DNA from 3 places in the Serratia grimesii genome. Region 1 is predicted to be linked to each of the others. Evidence: predicted binding sites of a transcription regulator. Region 1 holds the regulator's gene; each other region holds the start of a gene.
What was found. Region 1 encodes sigma-54, which starts transcription at its own class of promoters, with help from an activator protein. Its sites were predicted from a motif close to GTTGGCACANNTTTCGCTNT; they were not measured.
Positions count from the first base shown of each region.

Region 2: a site for sigma-54 is predicted at 2,789-2,808, ahead of SGBXF1_RS02415 (circularly permuted type 2 ATP-grasp protein). Genes of this name have one in related genera too.
Region 3: a site for sigma-54 is predicted at 2,022-2,041, ahead of hycA (formate hydrogenlyase regulator HycA). Genes of this name have one in related genera too.

Region 1 covers NZ_LT883155.1:4,566,113-4,578,932, reverse strand. Annotated here, with positions in the region: gene rapZ (RNase adapter RapZ) at 1-538, opposite strand, end outside; gene ptsN (PTS IIA-like nitrogen regulatory protein PtsN) at 669-1,130, opposite strand; gene hpf (ribosome hibernation promoting factor) at 1,285-1,572, opposite strand; gene rpoN (RNA polymerase factor sigma-54) at 1,596-3,029, opposite strand; gene lptB (LPS export ABC transporter ATP-binding protein) at 3,080-3,805, opposite strand; gene lptA (lipopolysaccharide ABC transporter substrate-binding protein LptA) at 3,812-4,351, opposite strand; gene lptC (LPS export ABC transporter periplasmic protein LptC) at 4,320-4,898, opposite strand; gene kdsC (3-deoxy-manno-octulosonate-8-phosphatase KdsC) at 4,895-5,449, opposite strand; gene kdsD (arabinose-5-phosphate isomerase KdsD) at 5,467-6,453, opposite strand; gene SGBXF1_RS21340 (calcium/sodium antiporter) at 6,655-7,641, opposite strand; gene mlaF (phospholipid ABC transporter ATP-binding protein MlaF) at 7,959-8,774, shown strand; gene mlaE (lipid asymmetry maintenance ABC transporter permease subunit MlaE) at 8,779-9,561, shown strand; gene mlaD (outer membrane lipid asymmetry maintenance protein MlaD) at 9,566-10,117, shown strand; gene mlaC (phospholipid-binding protein MlaC) at 10,132-10,761, shown strand; gene mlaB (lipid asymmetry maintenance protein MlaB) at 10,761-11,063, shown strand; gene ibaG (BolA family iron metabolism protein IbaG) at 11,204-11,458, shown strand; gene murA (UDP-N-acetylglucosamine 1-carboxyvinyltransferase) at 11,514-12,773, shown strand.
Region 2 covers NZ_LT883155.1:517,639-523,058, reverse strand. Annotated here, with positions in the region: gene SGBXF1_RS02435 (FecCD family ABC transporter permease) at 1-101, shown strand, start outside; gene pyrB (aspartate carbamoyltransferase) at 545-1,480, shown strand; gene pyrI (aspartate carbamoyltransferase regulatory subunit) at 1,493-1,957, shown strand; gene ridA (2-iminobutanoate/2-iminopropanoate deaminase) at 2,179-2,565, shown strand; gene SGBXF1_RS02415 (circularly permuted type 2 ATP-grasp protein) at 2,844-4,280, shown strand; gene SGBXF1_RS02410 (alpha-E domain-containing protein) at 4,274-5,203, shown strand; gene SGBXF1_RS02405 (transglutaminase family protein) at 5,200-5,420, shown strand, end outside.
Region 3 covers NZ_LT883155.1:2,580,328-2,585,747, forward strand. Annotated here, with positions in the region: gene SGBXF1_RS12180 (proton-conducting transporter transmembrane domain-containing protein) at 1-798, opposite strand, end outside; gene SGBXF1_RS12185 (4Fe-4S dicluster domain-containing protein) at 798-1,412, opposite strand; gene hycA (formate hydrogenlyase regulator HycA) at 1,500-1,967, opposite strand; gene hypA (hydrogenase maturation nickel metallochaperone HypA) at 2,231-2,575, shown strand; gene hypB (hydrogenase nickel incorporation protein HypB) at 2,591-3,385, shown strand; gene SGBXF1_RS12205 (HypC/HybG/HupF family hydrogenase formation chaperone) at 3,376-3,669, shown strand; gene hypD (hydrogenase formation protein HypD) at 3,656-4,783, shown strand; gene hypE (hydrogenase expression/formation protein HypE) at 4,780-5,420, shown strand, end outside.

The DNA of each region.
Region 1 (12,820 bases):
CGTAATCGGCGTCGATTGGGATACCGTGTTTAAAGCCGAAGGATTCAAACACCATGGTCAGCTCGCGCTCGCGTTTGCCCAACAGGCGGGTACGCAGCATTTCAGCCAGCTCATGCACTGACATTTCTGAGGTGTCGATGATCAGGTCGGCTCTGGAACGCAATGGTTCGAGCAGATCACTTTCTTCATCGATAGCGCTTTCCAGTGACAGGTTCTTGCTGGAGAGCGGATGCAGACGGCGTGTATCACTGTAGCGGCGAATCAGCGTATTGCGATCGGCGTCGAGGAACAGCAACTGCGGTGAGAAGCTGTCCGGCAGTTGAGTCATCGCATATTCAAACACTTCCGGCGATTCCGGCATGTTACGTACGTCGATGCTTACCGCCGCGGAGCTGTTGCGTTCCGCCAGCGTATTGGCAAGCTGCGGCAGCAGTACCACGGGCAGGTTATCAACGCAGTAAAAACCCATGTCTTCCAACGCCCGTAAGGCGACGGATTTCCCTGAACCGGAACGGCCGCTGACAATCATCAGCACCATGTGGAAACTCCCCTGGCATCTCAGTGGCGTCTATCGCCACCGTTAGAAACTTTATTATTCCGGCCTGAACCGGAATCCATCATGGCTAAACAGTATCGTTATCCGGGCTGGAAGTCACGCCAGCCGGGCGTTACTCGGTGATGATTTGGTAAAGCTCTTCGTCACTTTGCGCGGCGCGCAGGCGACGGCATACGGTTTTGTCGGCCAGGCGCTTCGCGACCAGAGACAGGGTATGCAAATGGGTTTTACATTGGTCGGCCGGTACCAGTAAGGCAAACAGCAGATCGACCGGCTGATTATCAATGGCATCAAAGGCGATAGGTTGGTCGAGACGGATAAACACGCCAACAGCCCGCAATGTGTCCTCTTCCAGTTTGCCATGGGGAATGGCGATACCGTTGCCGATACCGGTGCTGCCCATACGCTCGCGGGTGAGAACCGCGTCAAACACCACCTGTGGTGACAGGTTTAGCTGCTTGGCGGCCAGTTCGCTGATAATTTCCAAAGCGCGTTTCTTGCTAGTGCAATGGACGGCGCTTCTGGTGCACTCGATGTTTAAGACCGAGCTTAATTGCATTGTTTCGTTGTTCATCTCATCTTCACTTAAAATCACACCAGCAAGCAGGCTTGTGAGGTGATTTTTCGCCTGTTGGCTTATCGGCGCGGTACCCATACAAAGACAGGTAACGCGCCGATGGCCGAATATACGTTTGAGCCGAATCCGCTGACGGAAACGGCCCAGAATGTCAGTGTTGCTTCAGTTTGTCTTTATGTTTGTTCAATTGACGTGCCAGTTTGTCGATCAGGGTATCAATTGCAGCATACATGTTCTCGTCTTCCGAGGTGGCGTGCAACTCGCCTCCATTCACGTGCACCGTCGCTTCCGCGATCTGTTGCACTTTTTCCACACTAAGAACGACATACACCTGATTTATGCGGTCAAAATACTGTTCGAGTTTGGCGAACTTAGTGTTCACGAACTCACGCAATGGTTCGGTGATTTCGATGTGGTGTCCGGTAATGTTGAGCTGCATAGTGTCTTCCTTCTCAATAGAGGTCAAACCAACTGTTTACGTTGGTTGGACGGCGGGATGGACAAAGACTCTCGGTACTTGGCGACGGTACGCCGCGCCACGATGATCCCCTGGTCGGAGAGCAGGGTGGCCAGCTTGCTGTCGCTGAGCGGTTTGGCGGGGTTTTCCGCCGCGATCATTTTCTTCACGACTGCCCGGATCGCCGTAGAGGAAGCTTCGCCCCCGCTGTCGGTATTCACATGGCTTGAGAAGAAATATTTCAATTCGAAAATGCCGCGCGGACTGTGCAAAAACTTCTGCGTAGTCACACGTGAGATTGTCGATTCATGCATCTCCACGGCCTGTGCGATATCTGCCAGTACCATGGGCTTCATAAATTCTGCACCTTGCTCAAAGAAGGCCTGCTGCTGCTCGACAATGCAGCGTGAGACTTTCAGTAAGGTGTCGTTTCGGCTTTCCAGACTTTTGATCAGCCATTTGGCTTCCTGCAGATTGCTGCGGATGTACTGACCGTCACTGTCGTTACGCGCGCTGTTGCCCATTGCGGCATATTGCTGGTTGATCTTCAGCCGTGGAATACTGTCGCTGTTGAGCTCAACCGTCCAAACATCTTGCACCTTGCGTACCAGCACGTCTGGGATCACATACTCAGACTCGCCGGTATTGATCGACTGGCCCGGACGTGGATCGAGTGACTGGATCAACTGCATCGCTTCTTTCAGTGTATCTTCTTTTGAGCGCGTTGATCGCATCAGGCTGCGAAAGTCGTGGTTCGCCAGCAAGTCCAGATGTTCACTGATGATCAGGCGTGCTTCAGCCAGATATGGCGTGTCTTCGGCATATTGGGAAAGCTGAACCAACAAGCAGTCGCGCAGATCGCGCGCGGCAACGCCAACCGGATCAAAACGCTGTACGCGTTTCAACACGGCTTCGACTTCGTCCATTGTCACATTTTCGTCACCGATGCTCTCCAGAATGTCTTCCAGTGGCACGGTGAGATAACCGGTGTCATCGACAGCGTCGACGATTGAGGTGGCGATGGCGGCATCCGTATCGGAAAACGGTGTGAGATCTACCTGCCACATCAGATAGTCTTGCAGGGTCTGGGTGGTTTCACCCTGATAAACCGGCAGCTCATCATCACTGTAATCAGTGCGGGTGCCAGAGGGGGTGCCCGCCGTGTAGATTTCGTCCCAAGTGGCGTCCAGCGGCAGCTCTTCTGGCATGTCTTTCTGTTCCAGCGCTTCGCGGGTGTCCAAACCTTCGGTTTCGATGGTTTCTTTGGTATCGATTTCTTCGTGCAGGTCGGTCTGTTCAAGCAATGGGTTGCTCTCTAACGCCAGCTGTATCTCCTGCTGGAGCTCAAGCGTGGACAACTGCAACAGGCGAATCGCCTGCTGGAGTTGGGGGGTCATAGCCAATTGTTGACTAAACCTGAGTTGCAAACCTTGCTTCATAATCTTCTGTCTACTTCCGTTAAGCGTCGCCCATCAGGACGTGCTGGAACTCAGAGGCGGAATTCTTCGCCCAGATAAACGCGTTTCACCTGCTCATCGGCCAGAATAGCATCCGGCGTGCCGTGAGCAATCAGTTTGCCCTGGCTGACGATATAGGCGCGTTCACATACGTCCAGCGTTTCGCGCACGTTGTGGTCGGTGATCAGCACGCCCAGGCCGCTGTCACGCAAGTGCTCGATAATTTTTTTAATGTCGATAACGGAAATGGGGTCGACCCCGGCGAACGGTTCATCCAGCAGGATGAATTTCGGGTTGGCCGCCAGTGCTCGGGCGATCTCCACGCGGCGGCGTTCGCCACCGGACAGCGCCTGGCCCAGGTTGTCGCGTAGATGGGAGATATGGAACTCTTCCATCAGCTCTACCGCACGGTCTGCTCGCTGTTCACTACTGAGATCGTCACGGATCTCCAGAACGGCCATCAGGTTGTCATACACGCTCAGGCGGCGGAAGATTGACGCTTCTTGCGGCAGATAGCCGATACCACGACGTGCGCGCGCATGAAGTGGCAACAGGCTGATATCTTCTTCGTCAATCACGATACGCCCGGCGTCACGCTGGACGATACCGACCACCATGTAGAAGGTGGTGGTCTTACCGGCGCCGTTTGGCCCCAAAAGGCCGACGATTTCGCCGGATTTCACGTTCAGACTGACGTCTTCAACAACTTTGCGGCCCTTGTAGGCTTTCGCCAAGTTTTCTGCGATGAGTGTAGCCATAAGTGATTAGTTACTCTTCTTTTGCCCGTTTTTGTCTTGCAACTGCGACGGTACCAGAACCGTAGTCACGCGTTTGCCTTTATCGCTAAACGCCTGCATTTGCTGCTGTTGCACCAGGTAGGTGATGCGATCGCCTTTTACGTTGCTGTCGAGCTGTTCCAGATAGGCATTCCCGGTCAGGGTCACTAACTGCGATGCGACATCGTAACGGACCTTTTGGGCATGGCCTTTAACCGGCTTGCCGCTGTCTTGCATCTGGTAAAAAGTAACTGGGTTACCAAAGGCTTCAATATAGGTTTTGTTCTGGTCGCCGCCCGGCCTGGTCACCACGACCTTGTCGGCTTTGATATCGATAGTGCCTTGCTTGATCACCACGTTATCGGTAAAGGTGCTGACGTTGCTCTGCATGTCCAGAGACTGTTTCAGTGAGTCAATGCTCACTGGTTGACTGGAGTCGGACTTCAGCGCCCAAGCGGGTGCACTGGCGGCCAAAATCAAGCTGCCGATCAACAGATTACGGCTTCGTTTGTTGGTTCTGAATTTCATAGTTGGTCTTAACCTTATCAATCAGCTCAGCGGTTTTGGCCCGCAGGTTCCCACGCATTTTCATGCCGTTAGAGGTGAAGTTCGTCCCGTAGAGTGTCACTTCGTCATCCGAAGCCACATCTTGGGTCACCAGGTTCACCTGAGCATTGTCTGTTTTAATTTTTTCCAGCTGTGAGGTGGTGGTCAGGCTGTTCACCTCGACATGGCCGTAAAGATACAGCATCCGGTCTTTAGTCAGTTTGGCGCGATCGGCGCGAACTGACCAGGTGGCCACCGCGTTTTCATCAAACAGCGTCATCACTGGCTGGGTAAACCAGCTTAATTCGTCGGCCTCATAGTACTTCACGTCTTCCGCCACCAGCTTGTAACTCAGCTTGCCGGTCGGATTGTACACTATGGTGACCGTGTGCTGGCTCTGGTAAGTTGGGTCCTGGCTGTTGACCGGCCCTGGGACCGAGTCATTATTGAAGTCAGCCATGTTCCAGCCAATCAGCGCCAATGCGATCACCGCCAGCAAGAGGGTGATCCAAAGTTTGGTTTTACTCATATCGACAGCCCTTTGGCGTCCTCCAGCTTGTTCTGAGCCAAAAGAATAATGTCACACAGCTCGCGCACCGCGCCCCGGCCGCCGGCAATGCGGGTAACGTAATGGGCGCGTGGTAGCAGCAACGGATGTGCATCTGCGACTGCAACGGCCAGGCCCACTTGCGCCATCACCGGCCAGTCGATCAGATCGTCGCCAATATAGGCCACCTGATCTGCCGTGAGCGACAGTGTATCCAACAGTTCACGGAAGGCCAAAAGCTTATCGGATTGCCCCTGATAAAGGTGAGTGATACCGAGGGTGTTAGCTCGGTCCTCCAGTAGCTTGGCGGAGCGGCCGGTGATGATCGCCACGTCGATATCTGAGGTTTTCAGGCAGCGGATGCCGTAACCGTCACGGACGTTGAACGCCTTTAACTCTTCGCCATTGTTGCCCATAAAAATCAGGCCGTCTGACAGCACGCCATCGACATCACAAATCAGCAGGCGGATTTTCCCGGCACGCGCCATGACGTCTTGTTCTACAGGCCCGTAGCAGGTTTCAACCAGACTCATTGAGTTCTCTTCCATAATTAAACGACGCCGGCGCGCAGCATGTCATGCATATGTACCACACCCAGCAATTGGTCGCCATCGGCAACCAGCACGGCGGTGATATGACGTTGCTGCATCAGGTTCAACGCGTCGACGGCCAACAGGTTCGGGCGTACTCGTATGCCGCCCTGTGTCATGACATCGACGATCTTGGCTTCGTTGAGGTTAATGCCCATATCAAATATTCGGCGCAGGTCACCATCGGTGAAGATACCGGCGATCTTCATAAGATCGTCACAGATGACTGTCATACCCAGATTTTTACGGGTGATCTCCAGTAATGCGTCGCGTAAAGAAGCGTCGGCACTGACATGGGGGATTTCATCACCACTGTGCATAATGTCGCATACACGTAGCAACAATCGGCGACCCAGAGCGCCGCCTGGGTGCGAAAGGGCAAAATCTTCTGGCGTGAACCCCCGCGCTTTCAGCAGTGCGACGGCCAAGGCATCACCCATCACCAGAGTGGCAGTGGTGCTGGTGGTCGGGGCCAGGCCAAGCGGACAGGCTTCCTGTGGCACCTTGATGCACAAGTGAATATCGGCCGCTTTGCCCATCGAGCTGTCCGGATTGTTGGTCATGCAGATCAATGGGATTTGCTGGCGCTTCAATACCGGGATCAGCGCCTGGATTTCGTTAGACTCACCCGAGTTTGATATGGCGAGCACGATATCTTGCGTAGTGACCATTCCGAGGTCGCCGTGGCTGGCTTCGGCAGGATGAACAAAGAACGCAGGCGTGCCTGTGCTGGCAAAGGTCGCAGCAATTTTGCAGCCGATATGCCCGGATTTACCCATGCCCATCACGACCACTTTGCCACTGCAACCGGCAATCAACTCGCAGGCGCGGGTAAAGTCTGCATTGATGTATTGATCGAGCTGAGCCAGCCCGTCACGTTCAATCTGCAGCACTTCTTTACCTGCCTGCTGAAAATCAAAGCCCGGTTGCAACTGAATGTTCGACATACTCATTCCCGTCGGTTATCCCCTTTCTCTTTAAGATACAGGGGTGTTGGCTGCTTTTTCTTACCCTGGGCACTTAGCGGGCTAAGTTCCCAGAGATGATGAGCCTTGTTCTTCGGCTCAACCAGCGGATCAGCGCAAGCGCTGTTCAAATCGGCTGTGGCCGGTTAGTCGTTCTTTTGCCGTCTTCGAATCTTTCAACGGCTATAGGGTATAGCCAAATAAATGGAAAGGGTTAAAGAACAGCACCGCAAGATACGCAATAAAACCACATAATAACAGAGCGCCCGCCAGATGGCCGATGCGATGTTTCCGCCCAATGCACAGGGCACTGAGCACAATGCTGACTGCCAACATCACCCAGTAATCGCGATGGAAGGCGGCGGCATCGACGCTGCCCGGAGACAGCAGGGCGGGAACCCCCAGCACGATTACTGTGTTGAAAATATTGGAACCGATGATATTACCAATTGCCATATCATCCTCACCCTTTAGTGCCCCGGCGATTGAGGTGGCCAGTTCAGGCAGGCTGGTTCCAATAGCGATAATGGTCAAACCGACAACCAGTTCACTCATACCGAAATAGTGCGCAATCACCGTGGCGTTATCGACCACCATTCTGGAAGACAGTGGCAGAATGATAAACGCCAACACCAGCCACAGCACCGCGACAGTATTGCTGCTGTCCTGCGGCAGTTCGGCCATTTGTTCCACGGTCAGGCTGTCATTGCCTTCACGCTGCGCCAGCCGGGCAATTTTTAGCATCAACAAAATAAAGACGGCGGCGGCAGCCAACAGCACCACGCCATCCAGCCGGCTCAAGGTGCCATCCATCAAGACGAAGCCACACAATACTGTGACCGCCAACATCAGCGGCAGTTCGCGCCGTAAAACTTCGGAACGCGCCGCCAAAGGATGTATCAGCGCAGCAACGCCCAGGATCAATAGAATATTTGTAATGTTGGAACCTAATACGTTCCCTACAGCCATATCTATTTGCCCGTTCAGCGCTGCTGTCGTAGATACGAACAGTTCCGGTAATGACGTGCCGATACCGACGATGGTCATGCCGATAATCAGCGGTGGTACGCCAAGTGAACGAGAAATTACCGCAGCACCGTAAACTAAGCGGTCTGCGCCATACACCAGTAAAAATAAACCAACGATTAATAACGCTATCGCGAGAAACATGCAGGGTCCTTTGTTGGGTATTATCCCGGTTCGTTGGTTAAAAGCCGTAATTCGGCTATCTTGCTTTGCCCTCCGTTGTGCAGACTAAAGCCGCAGCAACGGGTTTTCCCGGCTAATATATGAACACTTTCGTTTTTTTTCGTTATGGTGCCAATTTTGACCGGGTGACGCGTAAAAGTAAAATAGGCTGTGCCTTGGCGCACCATTGGTAACGAAATGCCGGTAAGTTTTTGTAAAGATAAGACGCATTGCGCCCGTTGCTTTAACATCACGGGTAGATTTAGCAAAAATGAGCCGTACGTAAAGGATCCATTAACATGCACCAGAAGGCAGAGAATCTGGTCGAAGTTCGCGATATGAGTTTCTCGCGCGGCGATCGACTGATATTTGAAGATATCAACCTGACGGTTCCCCGTGGCAAGGTGACGGCGATCATGGGGCCGTCCGGTATTGGCAAAACGACGCTTTTGCGTCTGATCGGCGGTCAGTTGACGCCGGACTGTGGCGAGATCTGGTTCGATGGCGACAACATTCCCGCGTTGTCCCGTCATCAACTGTATGATGCGCGCAAGAAAATGAGCATGTTGTTCCAGTCGGGGGCGCTGTTCACCGATCTGACAGTGTTTGAAAACGTAGCTTACCCGCTGCGTGAACATAGTCGTTTGCCGGAGCCGCTCCTGCGCAGCACGGTGATGATGAAGCTGGAAGCTGTTGGGTTGCGTGGTGCGGCTGACCTGATGCCCAATGAATTGTCCGGCGGTATGGCGCGGCGTGCCGCGCTGGCGAGGGCTATCGCGCTCGACCCGGAAATGATCATGTTCGATGAGCCGTTTGTCGGCCAGGATCCGATCACCATGGGTGTATTGGTCAAGCTGATCGATGAGCTGAATCACGCATTGGGTATCACCTGCATCGTGGTTTCACACGATGTGCCAGAAGTACTGAGCATCGCCGATTATGCGTACATTGTTGCTGATCATCGGGTGATAGCCGAAGGCACGGCGCAAGAATTACAGAACAATCCTGATGCGCGCGTGCGCCAGTTCCTGGATGGTATTGCCGATGGGCCAGTACCTTTCCGTTATCCGGCCGGTGACTATCAGGCCGAGCTGTTAGGTTTAGGGAGTAAATAAGCTGATGTTATTACAGGCGTTAGCGTCGTTAGGACGCCGTGGCATCAACACCAGCGCCAGCTTTGGGCGTGCCGGGTTGATGCTGTGGGGCGCGCTGGTCGGGCGGCCTGAACCACGCAAACAGTGGCCGCTGCTGCTCAAACAGATGCACAGCGTTGGCGTACAGTCACTGTTGATCATCATGGTCTCCGGGTTGTTTATCGGCATGGTGCTAGGGCTACAGGGTTATATTGTGCTCACCACCTACAGCGCCGAGGCCAGTTTGGGCATGATGGTGGCATTGTCATTGCTGCGCGAATTGGGGCCAGTGGTCACGGCACTGTTATTTGCTGGTCGTGCTGGTTCGGCGTTGACAGCCGAAATTGGCCTGATGAAGGCAACCGAACAAATCTCAAGCCTGGAAATGATGGCAGTCGATCCGCTACGGCGCATTGTTGCACCCCGCTTCTGGGCAGGATTGATCAGTATGCCGCTACTGACGCTGATCTTTGTCGCGATCGGCATCTGGGGCGGTTCGGTGGTTGGCGTAGACTGGAAGGGCATTGACAGTGGCTTCTTCTGGTCAGCAATGCAGGGCGCCGTAGAGTGGAAAAAAGACTTACTCAACTGCCTGATCAAGAGCGTGGTATTTGCCATCACCGTGACCTGGATTGCCATTTTCAACGGGTATGATGCGGTACCGACCTCTGAAGGCATTAGCCGGGCAACGACCCGTACCGTGGTACATTCGTCACTGGCGGTGTTGGGATTGGATTTTGTGCTGACAGCACTGATGTTTGGGAATTGATTCGATGCAAACGAAGAAGAGTGAAATCTGGGTTGGGGCATTTATGCTGATTGCGCTGTGCGCCATCGTGTTTTTGTGCCTGCAAGTGGCGAACATTAAGTCGATTGGTAACGAACCAACATACCGTATTTACGCGACCTTCGATAATATCGGCGGTCTGAAAGCACGTTCACCGGTGAAAATTGGCGGCGTGGTCATTGGACGTGTGGCTGATATCTCGCTTGACCCTAAAACGTATACACCGCGTGTCGCCCTGGATATCCAGGATAAATTCGACCAGATCCCGGATACCAGTTCATTGGCGATCCGTACTTCCGGTCTGCTGGGAGAACAATATCTGGCACTGAACGTCGGTTTTGAAGATCCGGATATGGGGACTGCCATTTTGAAAGACGGCGGCACTATTCAGGACACCAAATCAGCAATGGTTCTGGAAGATCTGATCGGCCAGTTCTTGTATAAGAGCGGCGGCCAGGATAACGCAGATAAAGCGGGAGACGCGGCTGCTAGCCCGGCTGCCGGTGCTGCGCCGCAATCTGCTGCCCCCATTCATTAAGAGAGGAAGCCTGCATGTTTAAACGTTTACTTATGGTTGCCCTGCTGGTGGTTGCGCCGCTGGCGAATGCGGTCGATCAAACCAATCCTTACAGCCTGATGCAAGATGCGGCTCAAAAGACCTTCAACCGTCTTAAAACAGAGCAGCCAAAAATCAAGCAAGACCCTAACTACCTGCGTGCCGTCGTGCACGAGGAGTTGATGCCGTTTGTACAGGTCAAATACGCTGGCGCCCTGGTACTGGGCCGTTATTACAAAGAAGCCACACCGGCGCAGCGTGAAGCTTACTTCACCGCATTCCAGGCTTATCTGGAACAAGCTTACGGCCAGGCGTTGGCGATGTACCACGGCCAGACTTATCAGATTGAACCTGAGCAGCCGCTCGGCACTGCCGATATTGTGGCCATCCGTGTAACCATCATTGATCAAGGCGGTCGTCCCCCGGTGCGTCTGGATTTCCAGTGGCGTAAAAACAGCAAAACCGGTCACTGGCAGGCGTATGACATGATTGCCGAAGGTGTCAGCATGATTACCACTAAACAAAACGAGTGGGCATCTACGTTGCGTACCCAAGGGATTGACGGCCTGACCAAACAACTGCAGGCAGCAGCGCAGCGTCCAATCACGCTGGATCAGAAAAACTGATGTCCGCAGCACTCAGCTTTGAATCGCAACAACAGACCCTGATCCTGCGCGGTGAGCTGGATCGGGAAACGTTGTTGCCGCTGTGGGAACAGCGGGAAACGTTGCTGGCGGATAAAACCGTCCTCGACGTTACGCAACTGCAGCGCGTGGACTCTTCCGGGCTGGCACTGCTGGTGCATCTGCGCGAACAGCAGCGTCAACGTGGTGTGGAATTAAAAATTTCTGGTGCCAGCGATCGTTTAAAAACGCTGATCGCGCTGTACAACCTGCAAGCAATAATGCCTGTCGATACCGCTGGTTAGCCCTATTTTAGGCTGGCTAAAGACGGTTTTCTTTCAAAAAGCCCCTGTCACACAGGGGCTTTTTCTTTAGTTTAAGAAAACGTCGTATTCCACTAAGATGTCAGGCTGATTATGATCCTTTTGATGCAGAACTGGATACTATGGAAAATAACGAGATAAAAGACGTGTTGATGCGCGCATTGGCACTGGATGAAGCACATGTTACCGGCGACGGCAGCCATTTTCAGGTGATCGTGGTCGGCGAATTATTTGCTGCTATGAGCCGCGTTAAAAAACAGCAGGCGGTCTATGCGCCACTGATGGAATACATTGCGGACAACCGTATTCATGCTTTGTCGATCAAGGCATATACCCCTGAAGAGTGGCAGCGAGACCGCAAACTCAACGGATTTTAAGGCTGTTTGCCCAGAAGGGCGGGCAGCATCAGTTTAGATAATAGAGAGTAGTCAAATGGATAAATTTCGTGTGCAGGGCCGGACCCGCCTCAGCGGTGAAGTTGCTATTTCCGGGGCTAAAAACGCCGCCCTGCCGATCTTGTTCGCCGCACTGTTAGCGGAAGAGCCGGTCGAGCTGCAGAATGTCCCGAAGCTGAAGGACATCGATACCACCATTAAGCTACTCAGCCAGTTAGGCACCAAGATTGAGCGCAACGGTTCCGTGTTTGTTGACGCCAGCGGCGTGGACGAGTTTTGTGCGCCGTACGATTTGGTGAAAACCATGCGCGCTTCCATTTGGGCGCTGGGGCCATTGGTTGCTCGTTTTGGTCGTGGTCAGGTTTCACTGCCGGGTGGTTGTGCAATCGGTGCACGTCCGGTTGACCTGCATATCACCGGCCTGGAACAGCTTGGTGCAGAGATCAAACTGGAAGAAGGTTATGTTAAAGCTTCCGTTGACGGTCGCCTGAAAGGCGCGCACATCGTTATGGACAAGGTGAGCGTTGGCGCTACCGTGACCATCATGAGTGCTGCAACTCTGGCAACGGGCACCACCGTGATTGAAAACGCTGCACGTGAGCCGGAAATTGTCGATACTGCCAACTTCCTCAACACGCTGGGTGCGAAAATTACTGGTGCGGGCAGTGACCGCATCACTATCGAAGGCGTTGAGCGCCTGGGTGGCGGTGTTTATCGCGTTCTGCCTGACCGTATTGAGACCGGTACCTTCCTGATAGCCGCAGCAGTTTCTGGCGGTAAAGTACTGTGCCGTGACACCCGTCCAGACACCTTGGACGCTGTGTTAGCCAAACTGCGTGAAGCAGGTGCGGATATTGAAGTTGGTGAAGACTGGATCAGCCTGGATATGCATGGCAAACGCCCGAAAGCGGTTACCATTCGCACTGCACCACATCCAGGGTTCCCGACCGATATGCAAGCCCAGTTCAGCTTGCTGAACCTGGTCGCGGAAGGAACCGGTGTGATCACCGAGACGATCTTTGAAAACCGTTTCATGCACGTGCCTGAATTGATCCGTATGGGTGCACACGCAGAGATCGAGAGCAACACTGTGATTTGTCATGGTGTTGAGCAGCTGTCTGGCGCTCAAGTGATGGCAACCGATCTGCGCGCTTCTGCCAGTCTGGTGTTGGCTGGTTGTATCGCCGACGGTGTGACCGTTGTCGATCGTATCTATCACATTGACCGTGGTTATGAGCGTATTGAAGACAAGCTGCGTGCGCTGGGTGCAAATATCGAGCGTGTGAAAGGCGAGTAATTTGTTAAACGCCGGGGCGTTGCCTCCGGCGGAAATGCAGTTTGGGG
Region 2 (5,420 bases), 1.0 Mb from region 1:
GCCGTGTCATCATCGCGCCACAGGAACTTCCCATTGGGATTATTACCGCCGGCCTTGGCGGTATTTTCGTGCTGGTTATTTTGCTACGACGTACTCACTGATCCTCGCGCTATTCGCATGTATCTAAAAGCAACACATCAAATCCACCAGCCAATCGATTGCGAAATGACAAAAAATCGGCGTTTTAGCGCTTGCAGTGTCCAAAAGCGCGAGTATAATGCGCGACAATTTGCCAGGAGAAAGCATGAAAAACGACGTTTGTTTTGTTAGCCACAACCGACAAAACCGACTGCCAATCGGCAGCCAACTGCCGTTATTTCTCCTGTTGCTAAACCGATCTTTTCAAGCCCCTCGTTGAGGGGCTTTTTTTTGCCTTAAAAAATTATGCCCAATAGATTTCGGGGCGCAGCCAGGCAGCAACCGATGGTATCCCAGGAGCTTAATCAACTAAGTGATTGGGGTAAAAACGAGAAGCCAACGCCGCTGTGGTTCGAAAGATAACGGGCATTCCCGCGCCACGGGCATGCATCGAGGAGAGTGAAAAATGGCCAACCCGCTGTATCACAAAAATATCATCTCTATTAACGATCTCAGCCGCGAGGATCTGGAACTGGTGCTACGCACCGCTGCCAGCCTGAAAGCCAATCCACAGCCTGAACTGCTAAAGCACAAGGTCATTGCCAGTTGCTTCTTTGAAGCATCAACCCGTACCCGCCTGTCATTTGAAACCGCGATGCACCGCCTGGGAGCTTCAGTGGTTGGTTTTGCCGACGGCAGCAACACCTCACTCGGCAAGAAAGGCGAAACCTTGGCTGATACCATCTCGGTGATTGGTACCTACGTCGACGCCATCGTGATGCGCCACCCACAGGAAGGTGCTGCACGACTGGCAACCGAATTCTCCGGGGGTATTCCGGTGCTCAACGCCGGTGACGGCGCCAACCAGCATCCGACCCAAACACTGCTCGATCTGTTTACCATTCAAGAAACCCAGGGCCGCCTGAACAATATCAACATTGCTATGGTGGGCGACCTGAAATACGGACGTACCGTGCACTCGCTGGCACAGGCGCTGGCTAAATTTGAAGGCAACCGCTTCTTCTTCATCGCCCCGGACGCGTTGGCCATGCCGACCTATATCCTGAAAATGCTGGAAGAGAAAGGCATCCAATACAGCTTGCACAGCAGCATTGAAGAAGTGGTTCCTGAATTGGATATTCTCTACATGACCCGGGTGCAGAAAGAACGTCTGGATCCTTCCGAATACGCTAACGTGAAGGCGCAGTTCGTCCTGCGTGCAGCGGATCTGGCGGATGCACGCACCAATCTCAAAGTCTTGCACCCACTGCCACGCATTGACGAGATTACCACCGACGTGGATAAAACACCGTACGCCTACTATTTCCAGCAAGCAGGTAACGGTATTTTCGCCCGTCAGGCACTGTTGGCACTGGTATTAAACGCAGATTTGGCTCTTTAAGGGGGAACCGTCATGACTCACGATAATAAACTGCAGGTTGAAGCGATCAAATGCGGTACGGTGATTGACCACATTCCGGCACAGATAGGTTTTAAGCTGTTGACGCTGTTCAAATTGACTGCCACCGATCAGCGCATCACTATCGGCCTGAACCTGCCCTCCAATGAGCTGGGCCGCAAAGACCTGATCAAAATCGAGAACACATTCCTGACGGAACAACAGGCTAACCAGTTGGCGATGTATGCGCCCAAAGCCACGGTCAACCGCATCGATAATTACGAAGTGGTGCGTAAACTGACCCTCAGCCTGCCGGATCATATCGACGGCGTGCTGACCTGCCCGAACAGCAACTGCATCAGCCGCAGCGAACCGGTGTCGTCCAGCTTTAGCGTAAAATCCCGCGACGGTGACGTACATCTGAAGTGCCGCTACTGCGAGAAAGAGTTCGAACATCAGGTGGTGTTACAGGCAGACTGAAATATGCCTATTGACCGGGAACGGCGCTGTTAATCTGCTCGCCACTCCCTATAATGAGTCACTGAAGAAAATACCCACGTTTATTACCCAATGGATTTCGAGCCGCAGCTAGGCGGCAAGTGTGGGAATTCCCAGGAGCTGACTTAAGTCAGTGACTGGGGTGAGCACACGCAGTCAACAACGCTGCGGTTTGAAAGACGAAGGGTAAATTAGGAGAAAAAATGTCACGTAACATTAGCACTGAACTCGCCCCGGCAGCCATTGGTCCTTACGTGCAGGGCGTTGATCTGGGCAGCATGATCATCACTTCCGGTCAGATCCCGGTTGATCCTAAAACCGGCGCCGTTGCCGACGACGTCGCCGCTCAGGCACGCCAGTCACTGGAAAACGTTAAAGCAATCGTTGAAGCTGCCGGCCTGAAAGTCGCCGATATCGTGAAAACCACGGTATTCGTGAAAGACCTGAACGATTTCGCCACCGTTAACGCCGCTTACGAAAGCTTCTTTACCGAGCACAGCGCGCCGTTCCCGGCCCGTTCTTGCGTCGAAGTCGCGCGTCTGCCAAAAGACGTGAAAATCGAAATCGAAGCCATCGCCGTTCGTCGTTAATTCCACGACCACGCACGCGACCAACGGTCAGCCCTCGGCTGGCCGTTTTTATTTATTCCAGTTACAGCATGTCCCTCTAATGGCGCGCCACTAACGATCACTCTGGCCCACACTTACCGTAGTTTCGCCCTGTTTTAAGGCAACCTCTTCTTTGACTGCACCTAAAGTGTGCTCTTTATCGGCGAAAAACCGTGGTTTCGCGCCATTTTCGCCCCTTTATCACCTTGGCACATTTTATGCTGGATCCGTTTACAGCCTGCAATGTCGACGAGGTGATGATGCTAAATATCGATCTGTCCGCTTCACCGTTTTTTGATGAGATGCTTCTGGCTGAGGGTAAACACCGGGGTCACTACGAAGCTTACTGGCACTGGCTGCAACAGGCCGATCAAAAGGCCATTCAGCGCAAAAGGGAAGAAGCTGCACTGCTGTTTCACCGAGTGGGGATTACCTTTAATGTCTATGGTGAGGATGATGGTGCCGAACGATTGATCCCGTTTGATAGCGTGCCACGTATCATACCCGCCAGCGAATGGGCGATGCTCGATCGCGGTATTCGCCAACGCGTCCAGGCGTTAAACGCCTTTCTTCACGACATTTACCACCAACAACACATTCTGAAAGCCGGGATCATTCCGGCAGAACAGGTGCTGGCTAATGATCAATATCAGCCCTGTATGCAAGGCGTCGATCTGCACCGCAATATTTACGCGCACATCGTTGGCGTGGATATGGTGCGCAACGGCGATGGCCAGTATTACGTGCTGGAAGATAACCTGCGTACCCCTTCCGGCGTTTCCTACATGCTGGAAAACCGCAAGATGATGATGCGCCTGTACCCCGAACTGTTCGCCCAGCAACGTATTGCACCGGTGGAGCGCTATCCATCGCACCTGCTGCAAACCCTGCGTGAAAGCTCGCCGATTAACGATCCCACGGTCGTGGTACTGACACCGGGCCGCTTTAACAGCGCCTATTTCGAACACAGTTTCCTGGCACAGCAGATGGGGGTTGAGCTGGTTGAAAGCGCTGATCTGTTCGTCAAAGACGGTGCCGTGTTTATGCGTACCACCGCCGGACCATGCAAGGTGGATGTCATTTACCGCCGGGTGGATGACGCTTTCCTCGATCCACTGGCGTTCCGCCCTGACTCAATGCTCGGTGTTCCGGGGCTGCTGTCGGTTTACCGCACCGGCAACGTGGTACTGGCAAACGCCATTGGTACCGGCGTGGCCGACGATAAATCAATCTATCCGTATGTGCCTGACATGGTGCGTTTCTATCTGCAAGAAGAGCCGATCCTCAACAATGTGCCGACCTGGCAATGTCGCCACAAGAATGAGCTGTCGTATGTGCTGGCAAATCTGGATCAGATGGTGGTGAAAGAAGTCCACGGGGCCGGTGGCTACGGCATGTTGATCGGCCCGGCAGCGACCAAAGACGAAATCGCCCATTTCCGCACCTTGCTGTTAGCCAAACCCCATAACTACATTGCGCAAAATACACTTGCGCTGTCGACCTGTCCGACTTTCGTCAACGAAGGCCTGGCCCCACGACATATCGATCTGCGGCCATTTGCCCTCAGCGGTGCCGAAATTCGACTGGTGCCAGGTGGCCTGACACGTGTGGCGCTGGCGCAAGGTTCGCTGGTGGTCAACTCGTCGCAAGGCGGGGGAACCAAGGATACCTGGGTGTTGGAGGACGACGTATGCTGAGCCGAACTGCCAGTGAACTCTATTGGATGGCCCGTTATCTGGAGCGGGCAGAAAGCATTGCCCGGGTGCTCGATGTCACTAATAAGCTGTCGATGATGCCGATCCGCGACAGCGAAGATCAGGATTTGCAGGTGCCACTCAATCTGACCAGTACCGGGCAGTTGTATGCCGCCGCCTATCCCGACCTGACCATGGCCAATCTGGTGAGTTTTTTTGCACTCGACAGCCGCAATCACAGTAGCATTTACAGCTGTCTGCAAATGGGGTGGAACAATGCCCATGCGGTGCGCGGCAGCCTGTCTTCCGAGGTTTGGGAGTGCATTAACGCGACCTGGATCGAGATGAAGCTGATCCGCCGTCAGGGCATCGGTTCGGTGGGCGCAGATGCCTTTTTCGATTGGGTGAAAGAACGCTCACACCTGTTTCGCGGTGCCATGTTTGGCACCCTACTGCGCAGCGATGCCATGTGCTTTATCCGCCTCGGTACCCTGCTGGAACGGGCCGACAGCACCGCACGCCTGCTGGGTGTCAAGAATACCTTGATGGACAGCGACGGCGACCCGGTACGTGAGTATTACCGCATGGACACACTGCTGCGGGCAGTCAGCGCACGCGAAGCCTATCACAGCATCTACAAGCAGCAGCTCAGCCGGGACACCATTGCCGAACTGATGATCTTGCGTAATGAAATCCCGCGCTCCCTGCTGGCCTGCGTCGGCGATATGGTGCAGCAGCTGGAGCAAATTGGCGGTAACCGTTCAAATCAGCCACGCCGGCTGGCACATACACTGCACGCCGAACTGCGTTTCAGCAGCATGAAAGACCTGAATGAGGTTGGGCTGAACGACTGGTTAGAAGCGTTTCTTGGGCAAATTGGCGGTATCGCGGAGAGCGTCCATCACACTTATCTGGAGGCACAATGAAACTGAACATTGAGCACAATACCCATTATACCTACGCCCAACAGGTACAGCGTAGCACCCAGTATCTGCGCCTGACGCCACAGGACTCAGAGCATCAACGCATCATTTCCTGGCAACTGACGCTACCGGAAGATGCGGTATGCACCACTGACGCCTTCGGCAACGTGCTGCATGTACTGACGCTGGACCATCCGCATCAGGCGATTACCATTCAGGC
Region 3 (5,420 bases), 2.0 Mb from region 1:
CAACAGATCCATACCTATTTTCATAATTCCCAGCAGGCCGACTTTCATCAGTGCACTGGAAAACAACATGGCGGCGGAGGCCGGTGAGCTACTGTGAGATTGAGGAACCCAGGCATGTAATGGCATCACCCCGGCAAAGATGCCGAACCCGGTGAGTGCCAACAAAAACACGCCATTACGCAGTGCGTCCGGCAATGGCGTAGCGCGGATCACGCTGAAGGCCAAACTGTGGCTATGGGTATAAATCAGGGCGAAAGCGATAACCAGTAACAAGGTACCCAAGCGCATCAGTAAGAACTGGTTATGCCCGGCACGCAGGCTTTTGGCTCCTGGGGCATGGACTATCAGGAAATAGCCGCACAACGCGGCCAGCTCCAACAGTAACAGCAGCGCCAATGCATTATCAGCCATCACCGCGGCACTTAACGCCGACAGCATCAGGTTGGTCAGACCACCAATTCGCCCGCGAACGCGCGCGTTTAAGCTCAATATGCAGCCTACGTGATACAGCGCGGTGCAGATACCGCTGAGGGCAATCACCAGTAGTAACAGTGCGTTAGGGCCACTGATTTCCACGGCATAATTCAGCCAGGGTAAGCGGGCGCTATGCAGCGGCGTAAACAGCATAGATAAGGCCGCCAGCAATGTGGCTATAGCACACAACAAGCTGCCGCCACTCAGTAGCTGGCTAACACGTGGCCAAGGAGAGATTAGCCAGCTCAACAGGGCGCAGAGCAAGTACCCCGCCAATGCCAATGTCAGAAGCAACAGTGGATCGGGCGTAATGGTATACATCATTAATTCGGCTCCTTGCGGGATTCAGGGGCGGCAACGAACGGTAACTCGGCACTGAGCGCCTGCATGGCGTTACGTCTTTTTTGCTCGCTTGCATTACGTACGTCATGATCAGTCACCAGACGGATGGCCTGGGTAGGACAGGTACGGATACACGCGGGGCCATCGGCACTGAAGTCGCAGAGATCGCACTTCACCGCCACGGCACGGACACCGGGTACGCAATCCAGGAAGGGGCTGATCGGGCGCGCTGCTTTGGGCGCGGGCAATGCCAGCGGGGTGTTGCAGTCCGCAGGGATCGCCAGCGGAGTACTGCCCCCGAAACCAATGGCGCCGAACGGACAGGCAATGCCGCACAGCTTGCAACTGATGCACAGGCTTTCGTTCAGTACGATGGCGTCATCTTGGTGGCGGATAGCATTGACCGGACATACCTGTGCACAGGGGGCGTCTTCACACTGGTGGCACATTGCCGGTGCAGAGTCGCGGGCGTTGCGTATTACCTGCAAGCGGGGTAATGCCTGCAATCCATATTGCCGGTGTTCCGCAGAACAACTTGCCATGCAGGTATTGCAGCCAATACACAATTTAGGGTCCGCAATAATAAAGCGGTTCATGCACACTCCTTGCTTCGTCATTTATGACGAAATCGTCAGTAAAAAATGACGTTTCGACAGTTTTCTGTCAGTGATTAACGCCGACAGTCAGACGGGTAAGGTTATTTTCTTCAGTGCGTCATAAATGGCATTGCCATCATGAAGAGAGTCAAACAAGCATTGGTAAATAACGGCTATCTTATCCAGATAATGTTCAAATACTGCCTGCGTATCACGGTTGTTTATTTTCCCGTCGACATTGCCGCTTTCATCCAGTGTGGCATGTGCAAAAGGGGCAAAATTTTCCGGTTCGTGTGCCGTCGCCAAATTAATGCGGTAGCAAATATCGCGACTGTAGAACCCCTCGCTTAATTGAATGCTGACAATAAAGTGGTTGAACAAAACAAAGCGCAAGTCGTCTTCCTGCCCATAAGTAAACTGATGATTAATCTTCTTTTTGGTGGTGGTAACTGCTTTGATTAACGTGCTGTGGTAGGTCTGCCACTGTGCCATCAGACGGTTGCTTTTGCTGGCGATATAATCGGCCTGGCTGGTTACTTCACTGATTGTACTCATTGTCCTCACTCAAAATTGATGATCATTGTCGAAATAGCTCCTGGTCAACGAGTTAAAGCATAAAGTGTGCCAAACATTCTAATTCCTCACTAATCCCTTTTATTTCAACCGTTGGCGATAAATTAAATGCGTAGCCAGCCCGTCGGCGACTGATGTAATTACTGTCGACGACATGACGCTCGACAAATATGTCAATTTCGGCTTGGCATCATATTTGCAGTGTTATTAATACAACGCGTTTTATCACCTTTGGTGGAGACCAGATGCACGAAATAACCTTGTGCCAACATGCGATGGAAATAATGCAGCAACAGGCTCGCCAGCATCGTGCCCAGCGTATTACAGCAGTGTGGTTTGAAATTGGCGCATTTTCCTGCGTGGAAGCGGAGTCTTTGCGCTTTTGTTTCGACATGGTGTGTCGTGACACCCTGGCCGAAGGCTGCGAACTGCATCTGGTGGAACTGAAAGCGCAGTGTTGGTGCCATGACTGCCAGAGAGATGTCCAGTTGCTGATACCGCAGGTTTTGGTCTGCCCGCACTGTAGCGGACGAAATCTGCGGGTACAGGCCGACGATGGCTTGCAAATAAAACGCCTGGAAATTGAATAACAGAGGGGAATGAATATGTGCAGTACCTGCGGTTGTGCCCAGGGTGAATTGACGATTGAAGGAGAAGTAAAAGTGCCATTCCGTCCGCAACGGAACAGGCAAGGCGATTTGCATTATGGTTTGGGGCTGGCCGGTACCCATGCGCCAGGTATCAGTCAGCGCCGTATGCTGGACATTGAAACCCGGGTGTTGGATAAAAATGATCGCCTGGCAGAACGCAATCGTCAGTATTTCGCTGAACAACATATTCTGGCGCTGAACCTGGTATCCAGCCCCGGTTCCGGCAAAACAACGCTGTTGACAGAAACGCTGCTGCGGTTGCGTGGTCAGCACCCGTGCGCGGTGGTGGAAGGCGACCAGCAAACCACCAACGATGCTGAACGTATTCGCGCCACGGGCGTGCCGGCGATCCAGGTCAATACCGGTAAAGGCTGTCATCTGGATGCCCAAATGGTGCATGAGGCCGCCCAGCGCCTGGAATTAAAACCCAATAGTCTGTTGTTTATCGAGAACGTCGGCAATTTGGTTTGTCCGGCCAGTTTTGATTTGGGTGAACGCCATAAGGTGGCGGTGCTGTCGGTTACCGAAGGGGAAGACAAGCCACTCAAGTATCCACACATGTTTGCCGCCGCACGGCTGATGCTGCTGAACAAAATCGACCTGCTGCCGTATCTGAACTTCGATTTGGCGGCCTGCATCGACAATGCCCGCCAGGTGAACCCCACCATTGAAGTGATTACCCTTTCAGCGACCAGCGGTGAAGGCATGGATCACTGGCTGACCTGGCTGGAGAAACAGTTATGTGTATAGGCATTCCTGGGCAGATCGTGGCGTTGGATGAAAACCACCGTCAGCATGCCTGGGCCGACGTTTGTGGCGTACAGCGTGAAGTGAATATTGCGTTAGTTCGCAAAGACGATGAACCGAGAGAAGCCATGATCGGCTGTTGGGTGCTGATCCATGTGGGCTTCGCAATGAGCCGCCTCGATCAGCACGAAGCCGAAGAGATGTTGGCGGCACTGCAAGCGATGGGGGAAGTCGAACAGGACGTGGCGCTGTTTTTAACGGGGGAAGGTCAACATGCACTACGTTGACGAATTCCGCGATCCACACCGGGTAAAAGCCCTGTTGCAGCATATCCGACACCGTGCCGCCCAGTTGCCGTTTACCGCTGAGCGACCGCTACAAATCATGGAGGTGTGCGGGGGGCATACTCATGCCATTTTCCGTTTTGGCCTGGATAAACTGCTGCCGTCGCACATTGAGTTTATTCACGGACCGGGTTGTCCGGTATGTGTGTTGCCGATGGGGCGCATAGACGCCTGCTGCGAGATTGCCGCGCACCCGGAAGTGATATTTTGCACCTTTGGCGACGCGCTGCGGGTACCGGGAAAACAGGGATCTTTATTGCAGGCCCGTGAGCGCGGTGCCGATGTGCGGGTGGTTTACTCTCCACTGGACGCTCTGACACTGGCACGGCAAAACCCGCAACGGCACGTGGTGTTCTTTGCCCTTGGTTTTGAAACCACCATGCCGGTTACGGCGATCACATTGCAGCAGGCACGGCAGGAAGGGCTGAAGAACTTTAGTGTGTTTTGCCAACACATTAGTTTGATCCCGACGCTGCGCAGTTTGTTGCAACAGCCAGATGTGCGCATCGACGGTTTTCTGGCTCCCGGCCATGTCAGCATGGTGATAGGGACCGAGCCTTACGGTTTTATCAGTCGGCAATACGGTAAGCCTTTGGTGGTGACCGGCTTTGAACCGCTGGATATCTTGCAGGGGGTGATGATGCTGGTTGAACAGTTCATTGGGCAGCAGAGTCGGACCGAAAATCAATATCGCCGCGTGGTGCCGGAACAGGGAAACCTGCTGGCTCAGCACGCCATGAGCGAGGTATTTGTGCTGGGAGGCGGCAGCGAATGGCGCGGCCTTGGGACCATTGCCGACTCCGGTATTGCCTTAACACCGGCCTATAGCGACTTTGATGCGGAACGCCGCTTTCGGCCACAACATCGTCAGGTCGCGGACGATCCTCTTGCCCGTTGTGGTGACGTGCTCACGGGACGCTGTAAACCACGTGATTGCCCGTTATTTGGCCGCGGTTGTACGCCGCAAAATGCTTTTGGTGCCCTGATGGTGTCTTCAGAAGGCGCCTGTGCCGCCTGGTACCAATACCGCCGTGAAACAGAGGAAATCCCCGCATGAATAACGTGATTACTATGGCGCACGGCAGTGGCGGTGTGGCGATGCAACAGTTACTGGATACGCTTTTCTTACCTGCCTTTGCCAATCCACTATTGGACCAGCGTGAAGATCAGGCGCGGTTAAATTTGGCAGAGTTAACGCAGCAGGGCGATCGACTGGCGTTTACCACCGACAGTTACGTGATTGACCCCATCTTTTTTCCCGGGGGGGATATCGGCAAGCTTGCCGTTTGTGGCACGGCGAACGATCTGGCAGTCAGCGGTGCCTGTCCACGGTATCTTTCTTGCGGGTTTATCCTCGAAGAAGGCTTGCCCTTGGCTGATTTGCAACAGATCGTTGCCTCAATGGCGGCGACTGCCCAACAGGCCGGCATTCGCATCGTGACCGGGGATACGAAGGTGGTACAACGTGGCGCTGCTGACAAAGTGTTTATCAATACTGCCGGTATCGGCGTGATCCCGCCCGATCTCAATTGGGCCGCTCAACATATTCGGGCCGGTGATGTCATCATTGTCAGCGGCACATTAGGTGACCATGGGGCAACTATCCTCAATTTACGGGAAAGTCTGGGGATGTCGCTGGACGTCATCAGTGATTGCGCCGTATTAACCCCTTTAATTACGCCCTTACGCACTAT